Regions from separate parts of the Lactiplantibacillus paraplantarum genome, predicted to be linked through region 1. Evidence: predicted binding sites of a transcription regulator. Region 1 holds the regulator's gene; the other holds the start of a gene.
The links. The regulator CtsR, encoded in region 1, represses protease genes until heat stress. The targets are predictions, from matches to a motif close to TTGGTCAAAAAAGGTCAAANA.
Positions count from the first base shown of each region.

Region 2: a site for CtsR is predicted at 4,258-4,278, ahead of LP667_RS06225 (Bax inhibitor-1/YccA family protein). Genes of this name have one in related genera too.

Region 1 is NZ_CP032744.1:827,297-834,695, forward strand. It holds gene LP667_RS03945 (M15 family metallopeptidase) at 1-530, shown strand, start outside; gene LP667_RS03950 (deoxynucleoside kinase) at 812-1,447, shown strand; gene serS (serine--tRNA ligase) at 1,729-3,006, shown strand; tRNA gene LP667_RS03960 (tRNA-Leu) at 3,431-3,512, shown strand; tRNA gene LP667_RS03965 (tRNA-Thr) at 3,516-3,588, shown strand; tRNA gene LP667_RS03970 (tRNA-Gly) at 3,612-3,683, shown strand; tRNA gene LP667_RS03975 (tRNA-Leu) at 3,692-3,777, shown strand; tRNA gene LP667_RS03980 (tRNA-Arg) at 3,788-3,861, shown strand; tRNA gene LP667_RS03985 (tRNA-Pro) at 3,869-3,942, shown strand; tRNA gene LP667_RS03990 (tRNA-Pro) at 3,993-4,066, shown strand; gene LP667_RS03995 (CtsR family transcriptional regulator) at 4,583-5,050, shown strand; gene LP667_RS04000 (ATP-dependent Clp protease ATP-binding subunit) at 5,069-7,399, shown strand, end outside.
Region 2 is NZ_CP032744.1:1,297,460-1,304,858, reverse strand. It holds gene mutM (bifunctional DNA-formamidopyrimidine glycosylase/DNA-(apurinic or apyrimidinic site) lyase) at 1-431, opposite strand, end outside; gene polA (DNA polymerase I) at 443-3,091, opposite strand; gene LP667_RS06225 (Bax inhibitor-1/YccA family protein) at 3,354-4,070, opposite strand; gene LP667_RS17010 (hypothetical protein) at 4,309-4,380, opposite strand; gene LP667_RS06215 (hypothetical protein) at 4,667-5,077, opposite strand; gene LP667_RS06210 (hypothetical protein) at 5,092-6,057, opposite strand; gene narI (respiratory nitrate reductase subunit gamma) at 6,327-7,016, opposite strand; gene narJ (nitrate reductase molybdenum cofactor assembly chaperone) at 7,013-7,399, opposite strand, start outside.

The sequences.
Region 1 (7,399 bases):
CAAGTGTTGACGGTATTGAAGTTCGTAGTTCAATTGTCAAACCGTTAGAAGCTTTCTTAGCAGGTGCTAAGAAAGCTGGTTATCCCGCAACTTTGGTCTCAGGTTATCGGTCCGTGGCGTACCAAAAAGAAGTTTGGAATCAATCGATTCAAACTTATGAAAATCAAGGGAAGACGGCTAAAGAAGCCTTGAAGCTGACGAAAGAGTACGTAGCCGTTCCTAGTGGTAGTGAGCATGAGACGGGCTTAGCTGCCGATATCATGAATACACATTGGTATAGTACGCACGGCAATCAGTTGCTATCTTCATCAGATAAGAATAAGGGGCAACAATGGTTGATCAATCACGCAGCGGACTACGGTTTTGTATTGCGCTTTACCAAGGATGGTAAGCAGTCGACTGGGATCGATTATGAATCTTGGCATTTCCGTTATGTCGGTAAGGCCAGTGCCCAATTTATGACCAAGCACAACTTAACGCTAGAACAATACGTTAGTTTGTTACAGGCTAAAGAAAAAGCTGCTAAGTAAAATAAAATGCGATAGCTAAATCAGCATAATACCATGAAAGTACGTTAGGAACTAACTAACGTGCTTTTTTGTTCATGCTGGCCTGTCACAAACGGTGGTTGAAACGTGGTAATCAGTGAGTTTAGTTACTGGGCCATGTTATTCCCGTGTGAATAAGCCTAGAAGTTTTTTGCTGAATTGACTCACCAGATATTGCATTTTGAGACGGGGGTGCGTACAATATGTAGTGTTGCTTTTAGAGATAATCAAAATTTTAACGTGATTAAAAGGAGAGACGCCCCATGCTTGTAATGTCAGGAACAATCGGTGCCGGCAAGACCAGTTTGACGCAGTTAGTGGCCAACCATTTTGGCTCTAAAGCGTTTTACGAGTCAGTTGATGATAATCCCATTTTGCCGTTATTTTATAAGGACCCTAAGAAGTACGCGTTCTTATTGCAAATCTATTTTTTGAATAAACGGTTGGATAGTATTAAATCAGCTTTTGCTAACGATTTGGACGTCTTGGATCGTTCGATCTTTGAAGACTCACTATTGTTCCATTTAAATGGTGATCTGGGTCGGGCAACGAATACCGAAGTTGACATTTATGATTCATTGTTGGATAACATGATGCAGGAATTACCAGAAGCGTCGCACCAAAAGAGTCCAGATTTATTGATTCATATTAATATTTCTTTTGATACGATGCTTAAGCGAATCCAAAAGCGGGGCCGTTCTTACGAACAAATCGATCAAGATCCAGATTTGTATAAATATTATCAGACTTTAAATGAACGCTACACGAATTGGTATGCTAATTATGACCACAGCCCGAAGATGCAGATCGATGGTGATCAACTTGACTTTGTGGCTGATGCGGATGCTCGTAAAGAAGTCATTCGGCTGATTGATGAAAAAGTTGCTAGTTTGGGCTAGTTGCCTTTTTGGAATCAATGTTCTATAGTAGACAGTGAATATTAAACACGGCGCGTTTTAAGTAGACGTTCAGAGAACCGGTGGGTGGTGTGAATCGGTAGTCGAAACTCCGGCGCGACAATGTGGGCAGGCAATACTGCACGGCACGGCCGTTATCCGTTTAAGGGTGGGATTAATCATGATCCTGAACTTGGGTGGTACCGCGAATCGCAGTCTCTTCGTCCCAATTGGGAGGAGAGACTGTTTTTATTTACGATTAAAAGTGAAAAGGAGACGTCGTTATGTTAGATGTTAAGATGATTCGTCAGAATCCAGATTTTGTAAAAGAACAGCTTGGTCATCGGGGTGTTGCTGCTAGTGACATCGATGATTTATTAGCTGCCGATGAACAGCGTCGTGAATTGATCGCCAAGAGTGAGCAATTAAAGTCAACTCGAAACCAAGTTTCAGGCGAAATTTCACAAAAGAAGCGCAATAAGGAAGATGCCAGTGCCGAAATTGCGGAGATGCAAAAGGTTAGTGCGGATGTTAAGGCTTTAGATGAACAACGGCGGACAATTGATGCCCAAGTTCAGGATATGGCTGCACACTTGCCGAATATGCCACATCCAGATGTACCAGTAAGCTTAAAAGAGGAAGATGCCGTTGAGTTACGCCGAATCGGTACGCCACGGCACTTTGACTTTACACCTAAGGCGCACTGGGATATCGGTGAAGATTTAGGAATCTTGGACTTTGAACGTGGTGCAAAAGTTTCAGGTAGCCGTTTCTTGTACTATGTTGGCGATGGAGCCAAGCTGGAACGGGCCGTTTACAATTTCTTCTTAGATCAACATGAAGCTGAAGGGTATACGGAAGTATTACCGCCTTACATGGTTACTGATGAATCCATGTACGGTACTGGCCAATTTCCAAAGTTCAAGGAAGATGCGTTCCGAATCACAACGCAAGATTTAACGTTGATCCCAACGGCAGAAGTACCGTTGGTCAACTATTATCGTGATGAAATCATTCCAGCCGAAAAATTACCAGTTTACTTTACGGCTTTATCACCAGCTTTCCGTGAAGAGGCCGGAAGTGCTGGCCGTGATACTAAAGGCTTAATTCGTTTACACCAATTCAATAAGGTTGAAATGGTTAAGTTCACTAAACCAGAGGATTCATGGGATGAATTGGAGAAGCTAACGAACAATGCGGAATCATTGTTGAAGAAGCTTGGGTTACCTTATCACGTGATTACGTTGACGACTGGTGACATGAGTTTTACGGCCGCAATGACCCACGATTTGGAAGTTTGGTTCCCTGAACAGGATAAATACCGTGAAATCTCAAGTTGTTCAAACTGTACTGATTTCCAAGCCCGGCGTGCACACATTCAGTATCGGGATGACGATGGCAAGTTACAATTCGTGCATACGTTGAACGGGAGTGGCTTAGCCGTTGGTCGGACCGTTGCTGCAATTTTGGAAAACTATCAAAATGAAGATGGAACGGTCACGATTCCTGATGTGTTAGTTCCTTACATGCACGGCAAAACGAAGATCGAAAAACAAGGTTAATTAGAATAGACTAAGCGGACTCACAGTTGTGTGAGCCCGCTTTTTGCATAATTAATGAGTATTAAAGGAGGGGTTGCTTCAAGATGGAGGTGTAAATGAAGGCTAAGTACTGCAAATTAGTTCAATAAAGATGGTGAGAGCAGCGACGCAAGTCAATGATTCTCGGTGATAAAGGGCGCTAAAACTAGGCCTAATGAAATTTGTTATCCTTTTTTTGAAAATAGGGTTTGCTATTTTCGGCTACCGTGCTATAATATTTCTTGTCGGAAAAAATATAACTTGTTTATCCAATAAAAAGTATATTTATCCATTTATGTGAAAAAAGTTGTTGACAAGTATTCAACATGATGATAAAGTTAAATAGTTGTCAAGGCGTACCAGTAAGAACTGTTTAGACCGGCAACAAGGCATGATTTAATATCATGCGGGTGTGGCGGAACTGGCAGACGCGCTAGATTTAGGTTCTAGTGTCTTACGACGTGGGGGTTCGAGTCCCTTCACCCGCACATGCCGACTTAGCTCAGTTGGCAGAGCATCTCACTAGTAATGAGGAGGTCGGAGGTTCGAATCCTCTAGTCGGCATTTACAATTTAATAATTTATTATGCGGAAGTAGTTCAGTGGTAGAACATCACCTTGCCATGGTGGGGGTCGCGGGTTCGAATCCCGTCTTCCGCTTTTAATTTGCCGGGGTGGCGGAATTGGCAGACGCACAGGACTTAAAATCCTGCGGTTAGTGATAACCGTACCGGTTCGATCCCGGTCCTCGGCATTTTAAATAAGCACCCATAGCGCAATTGGATAGAGTGTCTGACTACGAATCAGAAGGTTGTAGGTTCGACTCCTACTGGGTGCATTAGTATCGGGAAATAGCTCAGCTTGGTAGAGCACCTGGTTTGGGACCAGGGGGTCGCAGGTTCGAATCCTGTTTTCCCGATCGTTTAACACAGTCTTAGTTACGTACTAAGGCTTTTTATTTAATATTCTCGGGAAGTAGCTCAGCTTGGTAGAGCACTACGTTCGGGACGTAGGGGTCGCAGGTTCAAATCCTGTTTTCCCGATTACGGTTAAACCAACTAAACCAGTCAATTGACTGGCTTTTTTTATGGCCTTTTTTTGGAACTGAGCATGTCTAAGCACATTACTAGCACGTCTTGATAATTAGCGGTAATACCTTACAAGCGGCATTCAGTGTCCTGATCAAGCTAGTTAACACTAACTAGCGTTTTTAGTAGGCCTAAGTAGTCGACTTTTGAGTTTAACGATTGCGCATACCGGATAAATTAGTTGTTGGTGATCTAGACTGGGACATCATTATTAAGATGGCACACAATGATCGGTGACGTAACTTGACATATTTTAAATAGGTAGTTCAATGAATATGAGGACCTCATAAATTAATCATTAGTGCGTGTTAGATGGTCCAATCAATTGAAAGCAAACGGTCAGCGTGCTATGCTGTAACAACCGTTAAGGACATACTGGTCCGCGGTTTGGGTGAAATTCTTTGCTTTTTTTCATTATCCTCGTATAATAATAGTCAATATTAGTCAAAGATAATGAAAAGGGTGAAGCACATGCAAAGTCAAAATATCTCGGATATTATTGAAAAGTATTTAAAAAGTATTTTGGCGGACTCGGAGCATGTTGAAATTCGACGGTCAGAAATTGCCGACCTTTTCAACGTGGTACCCTCACAGATTAATTATGTGATTAAGACCCGGTTTACGATCCAAAATGGTTACTTAGTAGAAAGTAAACGTGGTGGTGGTGGTTATATTCGCATTGAAAAGGTTAATTTGGTCGATGATGCTGATGTGTTAGATGCCCTCATTCAAGTGATCGGCGATTCTATCACACAACGAGACGCCTACGCAGTCGTCCAGAGTCTATATGAGGACGATGTCTTAAATCGTAGGGAAGCGCAGTTGATTTTAGTGGCCATCGATCACGAGACGTTAGGTTTAACGGACCGGGACTTAGAAAATAGTTTGCGGGCTCGGATAATTATCGGGATCTTGAACCACTTGCGTTACGAAAGCTAAAGAAAGCGAGGAATCGCAATGGATAACTTATTTACACCTAGTGCTAAGAGTGTCTTAGTACTGGCACAGGAACAGGCCAAATATTTTAAGCATCAGGCAGTTGGTACGGAGCATTTGCTACTAGCCTTGGCGATTGAGAAGAATGGAATTGCGAATAAGGTGCTGCAACAATATGCCGTTAGTGAAGATGACATTCGCGAAGAAATCGAACGGTTCACTGGCTATGGGACGTTGAGCAATGTTGGCAAGGATACTTACTTACCATATTCACCAAAGGCCAAAGAGATTTTATCCGTTGCTGGTGATGAAGCAAAACGGCTCGGTGCTAACAAGATTGGAACTGAGCATTTATTGCTAGCGATGCTCTCTGATGAAAGTATCCTTTCCTCGCGAATCTTGATGAACTTGAATTTAGATCTTGGTCAGACGCGTAAAGTCGTTCTTCGTAAGCTAGGTGTCAGTGACGCCATGAGCAAGCGCAAGGGGAATGCCACTAATCGCGGTGGTAAAAAGGCTGAAGGAACGCCAACGCTGGATTCATTAGCACGGGATTTAACCCAACTAGCTAGTGAACAAGAGATGGACCCAGTGGTTGGTCGTTCTAAGGAAGTCAAACGGGTGATTCAGATCCTGTCACGGCGAACCAAGAATAATCCGGTATTAATCGGTGAACCTGGGGTTGGTAAGACGGCGATTGCGGAGGGCCTTGCCCAAAAGATCGTTGCGGGCGATGTCCCAACTGATATGGCCGATAAACGGTTGATGATGCTTGATATGGGGTCGCTAGTGGCTGGTACTAAGTATCGTGGTGAATTTGAAGACCGCTTAAAGAAAGTGATTGACGAAATTTATAACGATGGCCACGTTATTTTGTTCATTGATGAATTGCATACCTTGATTGGTGCCGGTGGTGCTGAAGGCGCGATTGATGCTTCTAACATTTTGAAGCCCGCGCTTGCACGGGGCGAACTTCAAACGATTGGTGCCACCACTTTAAATGAATATCAAAAGTACATTGAATCTGACGCAGCTTTGGAACGTCGCTTTGCAACGGTGATGGTCAACGAACCAGCTGAGGATGAAGCCGTTGAAATTTTAAACGGGTTACGGCCACGTTATGAAGAACATCATCGGGTCACAATTACAGATGAAGCCGTTGATCAGGCGGTTAAGTTATCTAGTCGCTATATTAGTGACCGCTTCTTACCTGATAAGGCGATTGATTTGATGGATGAAGCGGCTGCTAAGGTACGGATCGATCAGATGGATCAGCCAACAAAATTATCCAAAAATCAAGATAAGCTGGCACAGTTACGTGAGGACAAGGAAACTGCGATTGAAGCGCAAGATTTTGAACAAGCCGCTGATATCCGTAAGCAGGAAATGCAACTTAAACAACGCCTTGATCGAATTGAGGCAGATCAGGAAGCACAAACCACTGAAGGGACGACCCCACACTATGATTTACAAGTGACGGGTGAAGATATCGCTCAGGTGGTTGCTGAATGGACTGGCGTACCGTTGACACAGTTACAAAAGTCTGAAAGCGAACGTTTAGTCAACTTAGAGAAGATCTTACATGAACGGGTAGTTGGTCAACCCGAAGCGGTGTCCGCAGTGGCCCGTGCCATTCGACGGGCTCGGAGCGGTTTGAAGGATCCGAGCCGCCCAATTGGTTCGTTTATGTTCTTAGGACCAACCGGGGTTGGTAAGACGGAACTTGCTAAAGCGTTAGCCGCAGCGATGTTTGGTTCTGAAGATAATATGATTCGAATTGACATGTCTGAATACATGGAGCGCTACTCAACGAGCCGGTTGATTGGTTCTGCACCGGGCTACGTTGGTTACGATGAAGGTGGCCAGTTGACGGAAAAGGTTCGCCAGAAGCCATACTCAGTCGTTCTCTTCGATGAAGTTGAAAAGGCCCATCCAGACGTTTTCAATATTTTATTGCAAGTCTTAGACGATGGTTACTTGACGGATTCTAAGGGACGTAAAGTCGACTTTAGAAATACGATCTTAATTATGACATCGAACCTTGGGGCAACCACGCTGCGTGACGAGAAGTCAGTTGGCTTTGGTGCAACTGATAAAGCTAATGACTACAATGCGGTTGCAGCAACGATTCGTGCGACATTGAAGCAGACTTTCCGGCCAGAATTCTTGAACCGGATTGATGAGACGATTGTCTTCCACTCATTGAATAAGGAAGAATTACATGAAATCGTTAAGTTGATGTCACAAGAAATCGTTAATCGGGTGGCCCAACAAGGAATCAAGATTAAAATCACGCCGGCGGCCATTGACGTAGTCGCTAAGGCAGGGTTTGACCCTGAGTACGGTGCCCGG
Region 2 (7,399 bases), 470 kb from region 1:
ATCGTTAACTGCTCAGCAACCGGTTCCGGGCCAATTGTCTTTAATCCCGCCACCGTGTTTTCTTCACCGGTCGGCACGAGCGTCATTCGCCCGAACTTACGCGTATCGTTATATAGTAAATCGCGATCATCGGTCAGATGAAAGACCACGTGCGTATGTTTACCTTGATCTTCACCACGTGGCACAACGTTGTACTTGCCTTCCATCCGCAAATGCGACACCATCGTCAGACCATTGCTAAAACGGAACAATAAATACTTACCACGTCGATCAATAGTTTGAATCGTTTGGTTGGCTAAACGCTGTTTGAAACTGTCGACATCATTATTAATGATTTTTGGCCAAAACACATCAATGTTAGCAATCGTCGCCCCTTTAACTAGGCGATTCAAACCGCGACGAACAGTTTCAACTTCAGGTAATTCAGGCATGGTGGTTCCCCCTATTTTGTATCGTACCAAGTATCACCGTAGTGGCTCTCAACCTTCAACGGCACGGCTAACTGTACGGCAGAATCCATCACGCTTGGCACTAATTTTTCTAAAACTGGAATTTCTTCTTTTGGTGCTTCAAAAATCAATTCATCGTGCACTTGTAGCAACATGGTTGCTTTCAAACCCGCTGCTTGTAACTTATCTTGCATCTTAATCATCGCAATCTTGATGATGTCAGCCGCACTCCCTTGGATAGGCGTGTTCATGGCCGTCCGTTCAGCAAATGAACGCTGATTGAAGCTCTTGGAGTTAATATCTGGCAAGTACCGGCGCCGATGTGAGATAGTTTCCACATAACCTTGTTCCTTCGCCGTTTGCACGATTTCATCCATATACTTTTTGACACCCGGATATTCTTTGAAGTAAGCGTCAATGAAGCTGCGAGCTTGTTTACGAGTAATGCCGATATTTTGTGACAAGCCATAATCACTAATCCCATAGACGATTCCAAAGTTAACCGCTTTGGCTTGCCGCCGAATATTTGGCGTCACCTCTTCAGCTGAATTCAAGTGAAAGATTCGCATGGCCGTTGCGGCGTGAATATCATCGCCCGCTTTAAAGGCGGCCTGCATATTTTCGTCATTAGTAATATGCGCGAGCACCCGTAATTCGATTTGCGAGTAGTCAGACGAGAAGATTTGCCAGCCTTCATGACTAGGGACAAAGGCTTGCCGAATCTTACGGCCTTCTTCCAAGCGCACCGGAATGTTTTGTAAGTTTGGATCAACGGACGATAACCGGCCCGTTTGGGTCAACGTTTGCAAGTAACGCGTATGAACCTTTTGATCCGTAGAATGAATGGCATCTAGCAAGCCAACAACGTAGGTTGATTGAATCTTCGAAATCTGACGATACTGTAAAATATTAGCCACGATTGGGGCTTCTGGTGCTAACTTTTCCAGAACGTCCACGGCCGTAGAATACCCTGTCTTGGTTTTCTTGATCACAGGCAGTTTCATCTCTTCAAACAAGATGTGACCCAGTTGCTTAGGTGAATTAATATTAAACTCTTCACCGGCTTCTTGATAAATCGTCTGTTCAATTTCACTCAAGCGTTCTGTAAACTGACTACCCATCGCTTTAAGTCGACTGCTGTCGACCGTAATGCCGGCGATTTCCATCTGAGCTAAGACATTGGCCATCGGTTTTTCAATATCATCGTACAGTTGGTCCTGCTCATTAGCTGCCAATTCCTTTAATAATTGTGGTTTCAAATCGGCAATCGCAGCCAATTTCCGAGCGAGATGGCTAAAGAAGACATCGTCATCTTCAGGAATAGCGCGCTTAACGCCCTTACCATAGACGGTTTCGTCACTCGGCAAATCAGTATAACCATGTTGTTCGGCTAAACTACCAAGGTCGTTGCTATTATCATTCGTATCTAATAAGTATGAAACGAGTAAGAGATCAAAATCGACTTTGCCTAGCTGAATACCCAAACGATTAAGCCCGACCGTCGTGCGTTTCATATCAAAAACGTCCTTGGCAATCGTTGTGCTACTCAAGAGGTCAGCCACAGTCGGTTGCATTAATAATTCTACATTACGACTGATGTACCAATGACCATCCGCACCGATGGCAAAACCAGCGAAAGCTGACGTGTGGTAATTCGGCGTTGGCATTTCCAAGTAAAAGTCCACGTGGTCAGTCAATTGTTGCAATTCCGCCAGATTATCTTTAGTCAAGACAGTGTAATCGATTGGCGTTGCCGGTTCATCAGACTGTAGGTGTAATTTCTTTAAAAACGATTGAAAGTCCATCGTCTGATAAAATGCTGCCAACTGATCAAGGTCTGGGCCAGCATACGTTAAATCCGTCAACTGAACGTCAATGGGCGCATCTCGTTTGATAGTTGCCAAAACTTTGGCTTGGGCTGCTTGTTCGCGATCTTCAATCAAGTGTTCCTTCATCTTACTCTGCTTCATGGCGTCGATATTTTCATAAATACCTTCCATCGTGCCATATTGCTTGAGTAATTTTAGAGCGGTCTTTTCACCAACCTTAGTAACGCCCGGATAGTTATCCGAGGTATCACCAGTCAACCCCTTCATGTCAATGATTTGTGCCGGTGTAATCCCCAACTTTTCTTCAACATGGGCCGGCGTATAGCGCTCCACTTCAGAAACACCCTTAACGGTCACGGCCACCGTGGTATGCTCGGTCGTCAACTGGGTCAAATCCCGATCACCAGTGACGACGGTCGTCGTGTAACCGGCTTGATCCGCTTGACCAGCCAGTGTGCCGATAATGTCATCGGCTTCGTAATCTTTTAATTCGTAATGTTTGATACCGTACGCATCCAAAAGTTGCTTGATGTACGGCATTTGTTCAGAAAACTCACTGGGGGTCTTGGCCCGGCCGCCCTTGTAATTATCATACATGGCTGTTCGAAACGTGGTCTTGCCCGCATCAAAAGCCACTAACATATCCGTGGGTTCGACTGCTTTGATCATGTGGTCAAGCATTGTGTTGAAGCCATAAATGGCGTTGGTATGCAGGCCGTCTGGATTTACGAACCGTTCCAGTTGGCTATGCAACGCAAAGAACGCTCGAAATGCCACACTGTTACCGTCAATCAATAATAATTTTTTTGCCATTAGTTTGCTCCCATCTCTTAATTCAAATCATCGCTTTTATGAAAAATCCGTTGGTCAGGCCATGAACACCATCGGGTCGGTCGCCTGATTCTCAGCGCCAACCAGTGCAGGCCGAACGACTAGTTAATTACCCTTATAATTGTACCAAACAATTAAGTAAAACGGGAGTTCGGTCCACCGAAAACCCGTGAAATGACAGATTTTTGGTAAATAAAAAGGATTATGACGTCTTGGTCATAATCCTTAATAATTATCTTAATGATTAGTCACGGCTTGAGCCACCGAAGATTTGGACAAAGTAGAGGAACAAGTTAACGAAGTCCAAGTATAATTGTAAGGCCCCGGTAACAGCTAACCCAGTCGATGAGACTCGGTCACCGTATTGTAAATACATATCGCGCATCCGGTTAGCGTCCCACATGGATAAACCGGCGAAGATCAGTACACCAATGTATGAAAAGATGTAGCTAATCATGGCACTTTGTAAGAACATGTTGACCAGTGAAGCGACGAACAACCCGATTAAGGCTGCAATCAAATGCGTCCCAATACGTGAAATATCACGCTTAGTCGTCGTCCCAATCACCGCCATGGTCGCAAATACGGCCCCAGCCGCAACGAACGCACCGGTGATAACGGCACCCGTGTATAAGGACAAGGTCACTGACATTTCAACCCCAAAGATGATGGCAAAGAGCATCAGTAAGGTGAAGCTCATCGCGGGGTTGCGCGTCGCATTGACTTGAATGCCCCCAATCATCGCAAACATGCTAACAATGAAGATCATCAAGAAAATGAATGGGTGTTGTGAAAAGGCGGCATTAATTTGTGCTTGGAACGTGGTCATCGCTAAGTAAACGGTAAAGGCCGAAACTAACACGGCGATTGTCATAAACCCATACATTTTAGTTAAGAAACTACGGAGGCCAACTTGGGTATTAATGGTCCGTGGTTGTGGGTCATTTTGAAAATTGTTCATAAAATCCCTCTTTCACCTAAAAATTGACTACTCGTTACTTTTTCCGAGCTAAGATTAAAATTGAGTTAGTGAATCGTTACTAACGCAGACTGCGCTAGTAACAACGCCACACTAGTTTGTCAATCATTTGCCTATGACTAGCCATCTCAATCAGTCACCTCAACTTTCTTAACCTAAGTCTATCAAATTAGTCAAAGAAGGTAAAATAGTTTGTGCCTGTGAATTTAATAAGAATTTCTTATGTTTGACAACCACTACTTATCAGCAACGTAACTATGTCACCTGGCTGACAATCCAGGACCGCACAAATCTTTTCTAAATGTACTGAATCGAATCGCCTTAGCCTTGGCAGCTTTGATATTATGTTATGCCATGACGACGTTCAAGGTAATCTTGATATTACGGTGACCGCCGCAACTGAAAAGCAATTAATTAAGTATTTAATTGAAACAAAAATACAAGCTAGAATTAATATTGATGCGAACCACATTTTCATTTATTACATAAAAATAGTTGTTCAATAATCAGCCCATTACGACTACCGAACAACTACGATATTTGTTATCACAATTTACAGATTTTTGCCAACCTTCGCGCTACACATACTGCCAGACTTCATCATCAAAGTGTCCTAGTCCATTGGCTTCCAAGGTCTTAAAATAGGCCAATAGTTCGATGGCCCCCGCCTTACTGGCATGGGCCACCGCATTCATACCAGTGCCGGTCGGGACAACGTTGCTCATTTCAGTGATGTCGTGCCCGTTTTCAATAGTCACTTGCGCGCACGTCACGGTCCAATGATTTAAGACGTTCGGGGCGAAGACTAAGAAGATATTGTAGTCATCTGACAGGTAGCCCGGCAACGCCCACGCGGTCTCATCGATTGGTTCCGGGTACAAGTTACCTTGCATGGCAAATTCCTGGATATTGTCCTTGGTCGGGACGACGTCGAGCATAAAGATCACTTTTTCAAACGCCTCGGTACCTAACTGTGCATCTACAGTCATCAGCAACTGCCTCCTCAACTAAAGTTTTCACGATAAAATTGGTATTTTTGTTTGATTTCTTGCAGGGGCGCGTCCATCACGTGCTCATAGCCATCCTGGTCCAACTTAAAATGACGATTGACAATGGCGGCCAATCGAATGCGTATCCCCGGATTCTTAGCCAATAACGGCCATAAGTCACTCGACATGATTTCAAAACGTTCCAGCTGATCAGGGACTAACACCTTCACAAACTCCTGATAAGTATCGGCCAACACCTCGGCATAAATATGATCAGCATACTTTAATTCGACCGCTTCCAGCTTGTCATAATACGCTGCATTCGTCAGCCCCTTCTCATTTTTGATCAGATGTTGTTCATCGTATTCATGGACCAGGTACGCGTCCCAATCGCGGTAAGCATACGTGGTCATCCGGACAACTAAGTGGCGGCCAGCCGCCGTGACGTTCTCTGGAACCAAGTCACCCTGTATATCGCGTAAATACGGCCGTACTAACAGACGGGTCACAAAATGATAGTACGTCCCCGCAATCAGTTCACGATCGCGGTCGGCATCGTATAGCTCGCCAGTACCTTCAAGTGCTGGCAGCCCAATCAGACTCAGACGAGTTTGATTGACGGCATAAATAATGTCTTCCAGTTCCTCAGTAATTTCGTCACTTCGGCTGATGGCCTGTAAAATCTGCGTGAATAACCGTACAAGCTGATTGCGTTCATTCTTTTGATTATCATAAACACCGATTTGCCGCTCATACTTGCGCGTCTCACGCTCTAATTGTTCTTCCAGCGATGTCGTCATCCGTTCCACCTTCACCGGCAATACGGGCTGCTCAAAAGCCTCCCGAGCCACCGTCCGTACCGCTGCTCGCAAAGTTGGCCGCATTTCAATAAAATCTGGAAATTCAAACACATTTTGAAAATCATAGTGCCCACTCGCGTCCATCCGCGCAGCGTTCAGCGTAAAGTTAAACTTAGCCATGACGAAACTCCTTTCACCATTCACTTCATTAAATTCAGCATAGCACCCCACCACTGCAAATCCTATTAGGGAAACACCCCAAAACGAATTGGCACATATCCCCTTGGAGTTGTATCTGTGCGTTCCAAATTACCACTGATTATGCCCGCGATTTCGGCAGTCAGCCCACAACTTGAACCACCAGGGCAAATCGCTGTAACTAAAAAATGGTTTTCACCACACCATCCGTGCCGTAAAAACCATTTTTGCTTAAAGTTCGCAATGGCGCACTAAACTCGTGGCCGCCGCCGATAAACGATGTAACGCCGATAGAAGTACTGGTAAGGAATTGCAATCGCGTGAATCAACCGCGTGTATGGGAAGAAGCCGAAAATTGCTAAGCCGCAAATAACGTGCGTCTTGTAAATCCACGGCACCGTTGCCATCAACCACCATTTCGGTTGAAGATAGAACAATGAGCGCGCCCACACTGAGAGCGTTGTCCGGTAATCAAACGCCGGATGTAAAGGACCGGATAGCGTTGAAGCCAATCCTAAGATGATCGTAATCAACAACGCCACGTTGACCATTAAATCGCTCCAAGAACTGGTGACAAACACCCGGACATTGGTAAATCGCCGGTACGTCAGAATAATCATCCCGGCAAGGGCTAAAACCCCGGCCCCAGTCCCCATCATTAAAGAACCGAACATATGATACATCTCATCTGAAACTCCCAAAAAGTCCGTAAAGGCTTTCGGAATCAGAATCCCTAAGATGTGCCCAAAAAAGGCTAAGATGATCCCCACGTGGAAAGTGATGGCCCCAATCATCAGTTTTTTCTTCTCCAGCATTTCACTGGAAACTGCCGTGACGCTAGCCGGATAAAATTTCAGCCGCACAAACGTCCCCACGAAGAACGATAATAACATGGCATACGGGTAGATCACCCACAGTACTACGGAAAAGAAATCTTTCATGATGCCGCGACCCCCGTTTCCACACACGTCCGTAATTCCGCCCGTACGACTTGTAACAACCGAAAGTATGGATCATCCAATTCGGCCGCTGCATTTTGTAACATCGTATAGGTGCCATCTTCAATGACTTGAAAAGCCAGCTTGATATCCTGTTGTCGCGGATCGTCTGCAAAGTGACCGTACGCTAGAAATTCCAGCAGCAGCGGCAGGAAGTCCGCTAACTCACTACTAACCGTCGTCAGCCCAAACATTTCATACATCATCTTGAGCTTCGCCAAGATGGTCCCCCGTTCCCGGGAATCCGTCATCTTGTAAAAACTCATATAGAGGGTGTAGCGCTTGTTCATCTCAAATAAGCCAGCATAGTGGGCCTGTTGCGCTAA